3 regions of the Sporomusa sp. 246TCP1 genome follow, and region 3 is predicted to be linked to each of the others. Evidence: predicted binding sites of a transcription regulator. Region 3 holds the regulator's gene; each other region holds the start of a gene.
The links. Region 3 encodes HrcA, which represses chaperone genes, less so after heat shock. Its sites were predicted from a motif close to TGTTAGCACTCNNNNNNNNNGAGTGCTAACA; they were not measured.

Region 1 (3,291 bases), 2.6 Mb from region 3:
ATACTCAAGACCTTTTGCTGGGCTAATGAGTCCAAAACTACTAATGACTTGTTTGTTTTCTAAGCCGTGTTCGACTTTCAATTTGTCTCGCGATTCTACCTGTATATTAGGAACGCCGTGAGGTATAAATACGATTTTCGCTAAATCAATGCCGTACGTCCCCGCTAATATGGGGATAGAACTTTCAGCCATTGTCACGACCTTCGTGCTGAGGTTTCCTAAGTCGCGCAGGACAGTTTGTTGTTTGGCTGATGGTTCTAACAACACAGTATGTGTTGTGACGATAAAAGGAATCTTCAGTTTTGATGCTAAATCAAGGATGTATTCGCCACATTCGCCGCCAAATATCCCATATTCATGTTCGATAACCAAGAGATCCACATTATCATTTGCCCAAAGTGCTGTCAGCAGATAACTCGTACGATCATGCTGACCCACTTTCCATTTTACCTGGGAATTTGTATATTGTTCCTTGTTTACAACCGCAATAACACTTGGTCGAATAAATGGTAGTTTATAAATTTCATTTACTAGATCTTCTGTAAATGTTGCTAATCCGCACTCTCTTGGCGGATAGGTACTTAAAAAAGCAATTTTTCGTATGCTATTTTCTCTAACCATTTTCATTTTCTCCTTCTTTTCTTCGGCAGCCTTGTTGCGTGTTGCTGGCTGCTACTTTGTTATCCCAGTCATCAAGGCTAGTTAATAAAGTGTCTCATCCAACGGTTCCGGACAGCTTTCGATATATTGCAGCAAATCATCAATACTGGCAGTAGCCATAGCAATACAAGAATCTGCTCCGCCGTAGTACATTTTTAACAATCCTGTCTTATCGTTTAACACCCAGCCGCTCGGAAAGACTACGTCATCGACGTCTCCTTCCCGTTCATACCATTCGGTCGGACCGAAAACCCATTCATCGCTCCGGTGCAATACCTTTAGCGGATTATCCAAGTCGAGTAGTGACATCCCGAGCCGATAAATTGATCCAGAGGCAGTTTGGCGTACTCCATGGTACAAAAGTAACCAACCTTCAGCGGTTTCGATTGGTGGTGCTGCAAGACCAATTTTTCCACCATCCCACCAACCACCCCGACGGGCGTGCATTAATACCTGACGATCACCCCAATGAGTGAAGTCTTCAGAGGATGACAACCAGATATGCGCGCCAGGGACATAGTTAGCAGTAATTGGCCGATGAATAAGTAACCATTTTCCGTTTATTTTACGTGGAAAAAGGCCAGCATCCTTATCTTCCGGTGGCATCAGCGGTCCAAATCGCTCAAAATGGTTAAAGTCTTTTGTCAGTGCCATAGATACAAGTGGTCCACCACGAGAATAGGCCGTATAGATAATCGCCCACTTATCCAATTCCGCCAGCCAAGTAATCCGGGGGTCTTCAATTCCCCACCGCTCTTCCGGATAATTTTCCGGGTCCGGCTCAAATGTTGGTACGCTATCAATTTGCCAGTTGCTTACACCATCGTCACTAATCGCCTTAGTAAGGTGGGAAAATCCCCGCCTATCCTCCACCCGGGCGAGCAATAAGACTTTGTTATGAAACATAGTGGCCGCCGGATTAAATACTGTGTTCGCGGGATAAGGCCAATCTTTAGCTGTAAAGATAGGATTCTGGGGATACCGCTGAAAAAGTTCTTTATAAGTATTGTTTTCGTTTCTCAACTTGGTTTTAAAGCTATTTTTGCTCATAAAAAAAACCTCCTACGTTTGGACATTCGGCTCATGCCGGCGAGTGCGATATCTCACACCCAGTTCCCATATCCCGAGGCGGTTAAAACACAATATGGAATTGCACTAATCGTTAGTAGGTTCTAACAATTTGTAATATTATTGTACTATAAATTGTTGTGTTTGTCAAACAATGGGTTATCTGTAGTAAACGATTGTTTATTTAAGATAGACAATATTTGTGCGTTAAATTCAATATAGAGTTACAGAAACAAGATTCTCTTGAAAAACGTTATATTAAAATTAAATAGACAAAAGCAAACAAAAACAAACAAAATACAAAATATATTGCTAGAATGTTGATTTATAGAGGTTTTTATAGTATCATGGTCAATAAGGGAAAAGTTTGCCTGATTATCCATAATACTCAGCATCAGGAGCAATAATACAGTTAACAAAACTATAGATAACTATACACAAACATTAAAACGATAGAAGTAAAATTTCCATTGACAGAGCGTAAGGGCTGTCATAAATACGAAGTAGTATTCTGATGGTATCTATCGTTATTGTTAGCGGTGCGAAAAACAAGCAAAAACCGTTAATCGTTGAAAAGTAAAAATACCATTAAAGAAAGGAGAGCTACTTTAAGAAAAATATATACAAGATAGCATAATCAAGCACTTGTATATATGTACCCTGGGCTACAGGGAAATTTACGACTGCGGAGTGTTATATAAACGGTGGTAGCTTCGGCAAAACCGGACACGATGAAACAGTAATTTTCTTGGCATGGACATATTTGTCTATGTTTTAAGTAGCAGTACGGTATTCATATATGACTGGGCGTGAAATTGCATTTAAATAGGATAGGCTGTTACTTGATATTGTATAGGGAGGCGTTTAGTGTGGAAAAAAAGGATTTATTATTGCTTTTGTTTTATTATTGTATTGCCTTGGGATACCAGGTGCTGTAGGTTTTGCAGCTGAAAAACAACCTGCGGTGGATAATGATCAAATAATTGCCGACAGTAATACAATTATTGCTGATAATCTTTATGATACAGTGGCTTATTATAAACGCGGTAAGGCATATTTTGCGAAAAAACAATATGACTTAGCTCTCAAAGATTATAATCGAGTAATCGCAGGCGCTTTTTTGGATCAGGGGTATCTCTATGAGAAAAGAGGCGAGGATGATAAGGCAATTGAGGATTATCGACTAGCAATACTTAATGATCCTACATATGAAATGGCTTATGACCACCGGGGATTTATGTACAATAAAATCGGTAAATATGATTTAGCCCTTATTGACTGTAATAAAGCCATTGCGCTTAATCCTAAGTATCCTGCGGGGTATTTAAACAAAGGTACGGCATATGAAAAACAGCATTTATATAAGGAAGCAATTGCAGCATATCGCAGCTTGTTGGCAAATGTGCCGGTAGAAGATACGCATCATCGAGAGGCAGCTATAAAACGTATCCGTGCATTAGGTGGGACTGTCGAATAGAAATGATAAGAGTCCAAATGACACCGGTCACAATACTGGTGACCGGTGTTAGTTTCTTGTTGGAGGGAAATATGAAAAAGCTATGT
Region 2 (3,291 bases), 950 kb from region 3:
AGACCAGTAACCAGGAGGCTGGCGCTGATGGACATGGTCTGCTGGTAGAAACAGCATCTATGCTTTTAACAATGGCAACAGTTGGTAAACCGCTGGGGCATAAGCTGTATCGACCGTTGGGTACTCGTGACGGCATTATTATCATTGACGAACGCGGTTATATTATGTTTGCCAATTCAGCAGCTGATGCCATTTACAAAGTTCTCGGTATCAACCGGGTTATTGGACGGCGGGTATCTGATCGCCAGGTCAATATGCGGCTGGCCCAACAGGCGCTATCTACAGGGCAGTTAATGGAAAAAGAATTTGAATCCGGTAATATGATTTTGGTACAGCGCGCTATTCCAATTTTTGCTCACAGTCAGGTGTCACGTACCGTATTTATTATTGCCGATGTTACTGAAATTCGAAAAAAGGAAAAAGAATTACTGATAAAGTCAGCTGTAATTCAAGAGATACACCACCGGGTTAAAAATAATCTACAAACAATTGCTAGTTTGCTTAGATTGCAGTCCAGACGAACCAAGACGCCAGAAGTTAAGGCGGCACTAAGAGAAAGCGTTAACCGGATTTTGAGTATATCGGTCGTGCATGAGTTTTTATCTCAACAGGACAGAGGCTTTATTGATGTGGCTGAAGTTACCAAAAATATTTTGGATCTGGTAATTCAGAATATGCTGGAACCTAATTTTAATATTGAAACCGTGCTTAATGGGGAAACTGTTATTTTACCGTCTGAACAGGCCAGTAGTCTGGCCTTAGTCATAAATGAACTCATTCAAAACGCGATTGAACACGGCTTCGTGGGGCGTAAAGAGGGACTTATTGGCGTAGATATTGCGACAACACCGGAGAATTATCAGATTGATATTTATGATGACGGTATTGGCCTACCTGCGGATTTTTGCCTTGAAAATACCAACAGTCTGGGTCTACAGATTGTCCGGACACTGATCGAAAATGATCTTGGGGGAAAATTCCGCCTTTTTTCCCGTTCCGGAACGCATGCCTTTATCACCATTCCCCGCCTAATGGAAGGCGCTAAAGAGGCCAAGGAGGTATAACATGGACACTTTGCGGATAGTAATTGCAGATAATGAATCAATCATACGGATGGACCTTAAAGAGATACTGGAAGAAGCCGGGCATACTGTAGTGGGTGAGGCAACTGACGGTGTGAAAGCGGTAGAACTGGCCCGCAAATGCCACCCTGACCTTGTTATTATGGATATCAAAATGCCTGAAATGGACGGCATCACTGCCGCTAAAATTATCTCCAATGAAAAACTGGCGCCTGTACTGCTTTTAACTGCTTTTAGTCAGAAGGAAATTGTAGAAAAGGCCAAAGACTCGGGGGTACTCGCCTATCTGGTCAAGCCGGTAAAAGAGGCTAACCTGTTTCCCGCAATGGAAATTGCTTTGTCGCGGTTTAAGGAATTTGCAGAATTAGAGCGGGAACTGGAGGAAGTTAAAAACTCACTGGAAACCAGAAAAATACTTGACAGGGCTAAGGGTATTTTGATGGATGCCTACAGTTTATCTGAAACTGAGGCCTACCGCCGTATTCAGCAGTACAGCATGAGTAAACGAAAATCAATCAGGGACGTAGCGGCAGCCATTGTGGAGTCTGCTACCCGTAAAAGATAAATAGACCGTTTTTGATGCCAGGGCAGAGACTATATTGTCTCTGCTTTTATTATTTCTAGAAATTTTTTAAATTTTTATCTACTTTTTGCGCAAATCCCCTTGATTTTTCACGGATAATTTTATATTATAAATTATGGGATTAGCACTCGACTTAAGCGAGTGCTAACAACAACCAAATAAATTTATATAACACACTATAAAGGGAGGTTCTTTACATGATTAAGCCATTAGGCGACAGAGTAGTAATTGAAGCTTTGGCAAAGGAAGAGATGACTAAGAGTGGTATTGTTCTTCCTGATACCGTCAAGGAGAAACCGCAAGAAGGTAAAATTGTAGCTGTTGGGACAGGTAAAACTCTGGAAAATGGCCAAAAGGTTGCCTTGGATGTTAAGGTTGGCGACAACATTATTTTCTCAAAATATGCCGGCACAGAAGTCAAGGTTGAAGGCAAAGAGTACCTCATCATCAGCGAAAGAGACATCCTGGCTATAATTTAATAATCAGCTAATTTATTATAAAGTGAAAGGTAGGTAATACATAAATGGCTAAACAAATTTTGTTTGACGAGGAAGCACGCCGGGCACTCGAAAGAGGCGTAAACGCACTGGCTAACGCTGTTAAAGTTACTTTAGGACCTAAAGGCCGTAACGTAGTGCTTGATAAAAAATTTGGCGCTCCGGCGATCACTAATGACGGCGTAACTATCGCCCGTGATATTGATTTGGAAGATCCGTTTGAAAATATGGGAGCACAGCTTGTAAAAGAAGTTGCTACCAAAACTAATGATATTGCTGGTGACGGTACTACTACCGCTACATTGCTGGCACAAGCTATGATTCGTGAAGGCATGAAAAATGTTGCTGCTGGTGCTAATCCCATGATTCTTAAAAAAGGTATTCAACAGGCAGTAAATGTGCTTGTTGACGAAATTAAGAAAAGCTCTAAAAAAGTAGAAACCAAAGATGCTATCGCTCAAGTTGCTTCTATTTCAGCCGGTGATGTAGAAATTGGCACTCTGATTGCAGAAGCTATGGAAAAAGTGGGTAAAGACGGTGTTATCACTGTTGAGGAATCCAAAACCATGGGTACCGACCTTGATGTTGTGGAAGGTATGCAATTTGACCGTGGTTATATCTCCCCGTACATGGTTACTGACCCTGATAAAATGGAAGCCATTTTAAATGATCCGTATATTCTTATTACTGACCGCAAGATTGGAGCCATTGCCGATCTGCTGCCAGTACTTGAAAAGGTTGTTCAGCAAGGTAAGGAACTCCTAATTATTGCTGAAGACGTGGAAGGCGAAGCTTTGGCCACCTTGGTTGTGAACAAACTCCGCGGCACCTTCCGTGCTGTAGCTGTAAAATCTCCTGGTTTTGGCGACCGCAGAAAAGCTATGCTGGAAGATATCGCTATCATTACCGGCGGCGCTGTTATTACTGAGGAATTGGGACGCAAGCTTGATAGCGTAACTCTTGAAGATCTTGGTCGTGCTCGTCAAGTCCGTGTGTCTAAAGAAGAAACCACGATCGTTGATGGCAGTGGACAAACTGAAGAAATCAAAAAACGCGTTAACCAAATTCGCGCTCACATTGAAGAAACTACTTCCGATTTTGACAAAGAAAAATTGCAAGAGCGTTTGGC
Region 3 (3,291 bases):
CCCAGGTACTTTCCAATATCGGCAGAATCTTTTTTAAGACCTGTGCGTTTAATCATGCGTGCACCTGTGTGATCGGCTACCCGCCGCAAATCCTTTGAGGATACACGCTCAATAACCATTATATTAGCATCTGTAAGTATTTCTTCAGCAGCACTATGTACACCCCGGTCCGCCATCACTACGCTGACACCAAGCTCGACAATTTTCTGCACGTTTTTCTTAAACTCATCTTGCAGATCAATATAGCGTTTAAAGCCGGTCTCGGTACTTAAAGCTTCATCTTCAATCTCTTCCGGTTCAAGCGCATCATCAACAAGCAGTAACTTGGCATCTACTATTTTTTCCGGCATTTCCTGGGACATACGTTCTTGATCTACAATAACGCCCATAAATACTTCATTGTTGGCACTAGCCTCGGCGGTGATAATTTCAGATAACTTGAAATTGTATTCATTAAGTTTTTCCACACCGATCAGCTTAGCAGCTTCTACAACTAAATCGGCAATATCCTCATGCTCCCGTCCAGCAATCATGGCAATACTCCGCAAAATAGGGTCATTAACATCAGTAATGCTGCGTGAACGCTCGCGTACACCCGCTAAAATCTGGGCGATACCATATTTCACACCTTCAATGACTCTGGCGACCGGTACGCCGCGCATGACTTGGTTTACACCCTCTGAGACCAGACTGCCGGCCATAATTGTGGTTGTGGTTGTCCCATCACCAACTTCTGCCTGTTGCGCTTTGGCTGTATTTATAAGCATTTTGGCTGCTGGATGGTTAACATCCATTTTATCTAATATAGTAACACCATCATTGGTAATAATGACTTCACCAAAACGGTCAACCAGCATAGTATCCAGTCCTTTAGGACCGATAGTGCCTTCCACAGCAGCAGTTATTGCCCGTACAGCATTGGCATTTGTTAATAGCGCGGCTAACCGCTCATCAACATCAGCTCCACTGCCGGCTTGCTTCAAATTCATGTAGTTCCTCCCATCTATAACACTTTATACTGTTTCAAAATTTCACCTAAATGACGTTGCATAAACTTAAGCACCGACATGGTTTTACCATATTCCATTCTGGTAGGTCCAAGCACGGCTACAGTTCCTACTACCTGACCATCGATACGGTAGGTGGCCTGAACAACACTGCAATCATGAATGCCAGTATATTTATTCTCCTGACCAATTGTAACAATCACACCATCACTATTGGACATGTGGAGAATATCACACAGTAACCTGTCTTCTTCAAGCATGGTTAAGAGGCCTTTGATTTTATCAACATCCCTGAATTCAGGCTGATTTAGCATTTGCGTTGTGCCGCCAAGATACACCTTCTCATTTTTTTCAACAGTAAGTACTTGCTTTAAAAGTGTGATCGCCCGCTCATACACTTGAGGATCAGGCAAAATATCATTTTGTATATCTTTTAGAACCGGCGTTGTGATCCGGTCAATAGCCAACCCTCCCAGACGGGAATTTATCGCATTGGCCACACGCCCCAAATCCTCATGATTAAGCCCCTCAGGTATGGCAATAATTTTGTTTTCTAACAGGCCTGTGTCTGTAACGATGACAACAATCGAACGTCGTTCATCCAGTGGTAGAAACTGAATGTATTTAAAGGTACATTGCGACACTTGTGGTGCTAATACCATGGATACATTACTGGTCATGCGGGACATAATCTTAACAGTTTCCTGAAAAACCTCTTCAATTCGACGCGCTTTAGTATGATACCAATTATCAATGATTGCGATATCTCTATCGGAAATCTGAGGTGGAGCCAGCAAGCAATCAACATAAAAGCGGTAGCCTTTGACTGATGGTATTCTGCCGGAGGAAGTATGTGGTTGTTCAAGATAGCCCAAAAGTTCCAAATCTGCCATTTCATTGCGAACGGTGGCCGGACTAATACCTAAATCATACTTACGGGCAATCGTCCGTGAGCCAACCGGTTCGGCAGTAGATATATAATCATCAATAATAGCCTGCAAAATTTTCCGCTTTCTTTCATCTAATATGGGGTCCACCTCCCGCTTGTTAGCACTCGCGTCAGTCGAGTGCTAACACCTACTAAAAAAATACCACTCATTGGAGTTAATGTCAAGATAGTAAATGTGTATTTAATCAGGTAAAAACGAACGAAATACAATATTGCCAAATTTCATACCGCGCTCAGTTAGCCATATCTGTCTAGTATCTGCTGCCACTAAACCCTGACGGTTAAGCTTATCCCAAACCTCACCAAATTGACTGAAAAAATCAGTCGCAAAATATTGGTTAAATGCTGCTACTCCCATTCCTTCTACAGTCCGTAAGGCTAAAAAAATATATTCAGCCATCGACTCGTTTTTCGTAAGCTGTTCTTTCATCGCAACAGATGAACTTTTGGCTGCTATCGCTTCAATATAGTCCTCAATCCCGGTTACCTGGCTTATCCTCTCACCCTGTAAAAAAGAATGCGCTGCACAGCCAAGACCCAAATATGGCTGATATTGCCAGTATTTTAAATTATGGCGGCATTCGCTTCCCGGGCGGGCGAAGTTTGAAATCTCATAGCGCATGAGACCGTGAGCGGGTAAAAAATCAGTCATACGATCATACATGGATTCTTCCTCTAGCTCATCTGGTAAGACAAGTACGCCTTGGTCATAAGCAGCAGCCAACGGAGTGCCTGCTTCCAATTTAAGACCATAAACTGAAATATGACTGGTATTCAGTGCTACTGCCTGCTCAAGTTCCTGGGCAAAACCGTCACTAGTCTGTCCTGGCAAGCCATACATCAAATCAAAACTTATATTAGTAAACCCAGCATTGTAAGCAGATTCTATCGCCGCAAGACTATCTGGCGTTCGGTGAATTCGTCCCAGGCAGGCAAGCAATTTGTCATTAAAAGATTGAATACCAAAACTGAGCCTATTTATACCCATAGCCTTTATGGCAAGCAGTTGCTCTTTGGTAACTGTACCAGGATTGGCCTCCATACTAATTTCCGCCCCAGGCTGGATAGTGAAGTTTGTAGTCAAGCTTGTAAGTATTTTTTCCAACAAAGGTACAGGCAGTACACTGGGTGTGCCGCCACCAATATAGACTGTGTCAACAGTTGGTTTACACAGCATACCGCCCTGATCAGCAATCTGCTGACACAAGGCGGTAGTATAGGCATCAAACAGATGCTCAGCCAGAGCATAAGAAGAAAAGTCACAATATAAACATTTTTGCCGGCAAAACGGAATATGCACATATAGACCAAGCTTACTCATAGTTATTTTGTCCT

Region 1: the regulator HrcA is predicted to act here: its motif matches at 1,808-1,838, upstream of AC1ECB_RS22285 (glycoside hydrolase family 130 protein).
Region 2: the regulator HrcA is predicted to act here: its motif matches at 1,785-1,815, upstream of groES (co-chaperone GroES).

The regions. Positions count from the first base shown of each region.
Region 1 is NZ_CM170492.1:4,693,983-4,697,273, reverse strand. It holds gene AC1ECB_RS22290 (glycosyltransferase family 4 protein) at 1-621, opposite strand, end outside; gene AC1ECB_RS22285 (glycoside hydrolase family 130 protein) at 703-1,710, opposite strand; gene AC1ECB_RS22280 (tetratricopeptide repeat protein) at 2,693-3,205, shown strand; gene AC1ECB_RS22275 (ABC transporter substrate-binding protein) at 3,277-3,291, shown strand, end outside.
Region 2 is NZ_CM170492.1:303,620-306,910, forward strand. It holds gene AC1ECB_RS01450 (sensor histidine kinase) at 1-1,064, shown strand, start outside; gene AC1ECB_RS01455 (ANTAR domain-containing response regulator) at 1,066-1,647, shown strand; gene groES (co-chaperone GroES) at 1,863-2,144, shown strand; gene groL (chaperonin GroEL) at 2,189-3,291, shown strand, end outside.
Region 3 is NZ_CM170492.1:1,255,919-1,259,209, reverse strand. It holds gene AC1ECB_RS06255 (TCP-1/cpn60 chaperonin family protein) at 1-989, opposite strand, end outside; gene hrcA (heat-inducible transcriptional repressor HrcA) at 1,004-2,035, opposite strand; gene hemW (radical SAM family heme chaperone HemW) at 2,138-3,277, opposite strand; gene lepA (translation elongation factor 4) at 3,291-3,291, opposite strand, start outside.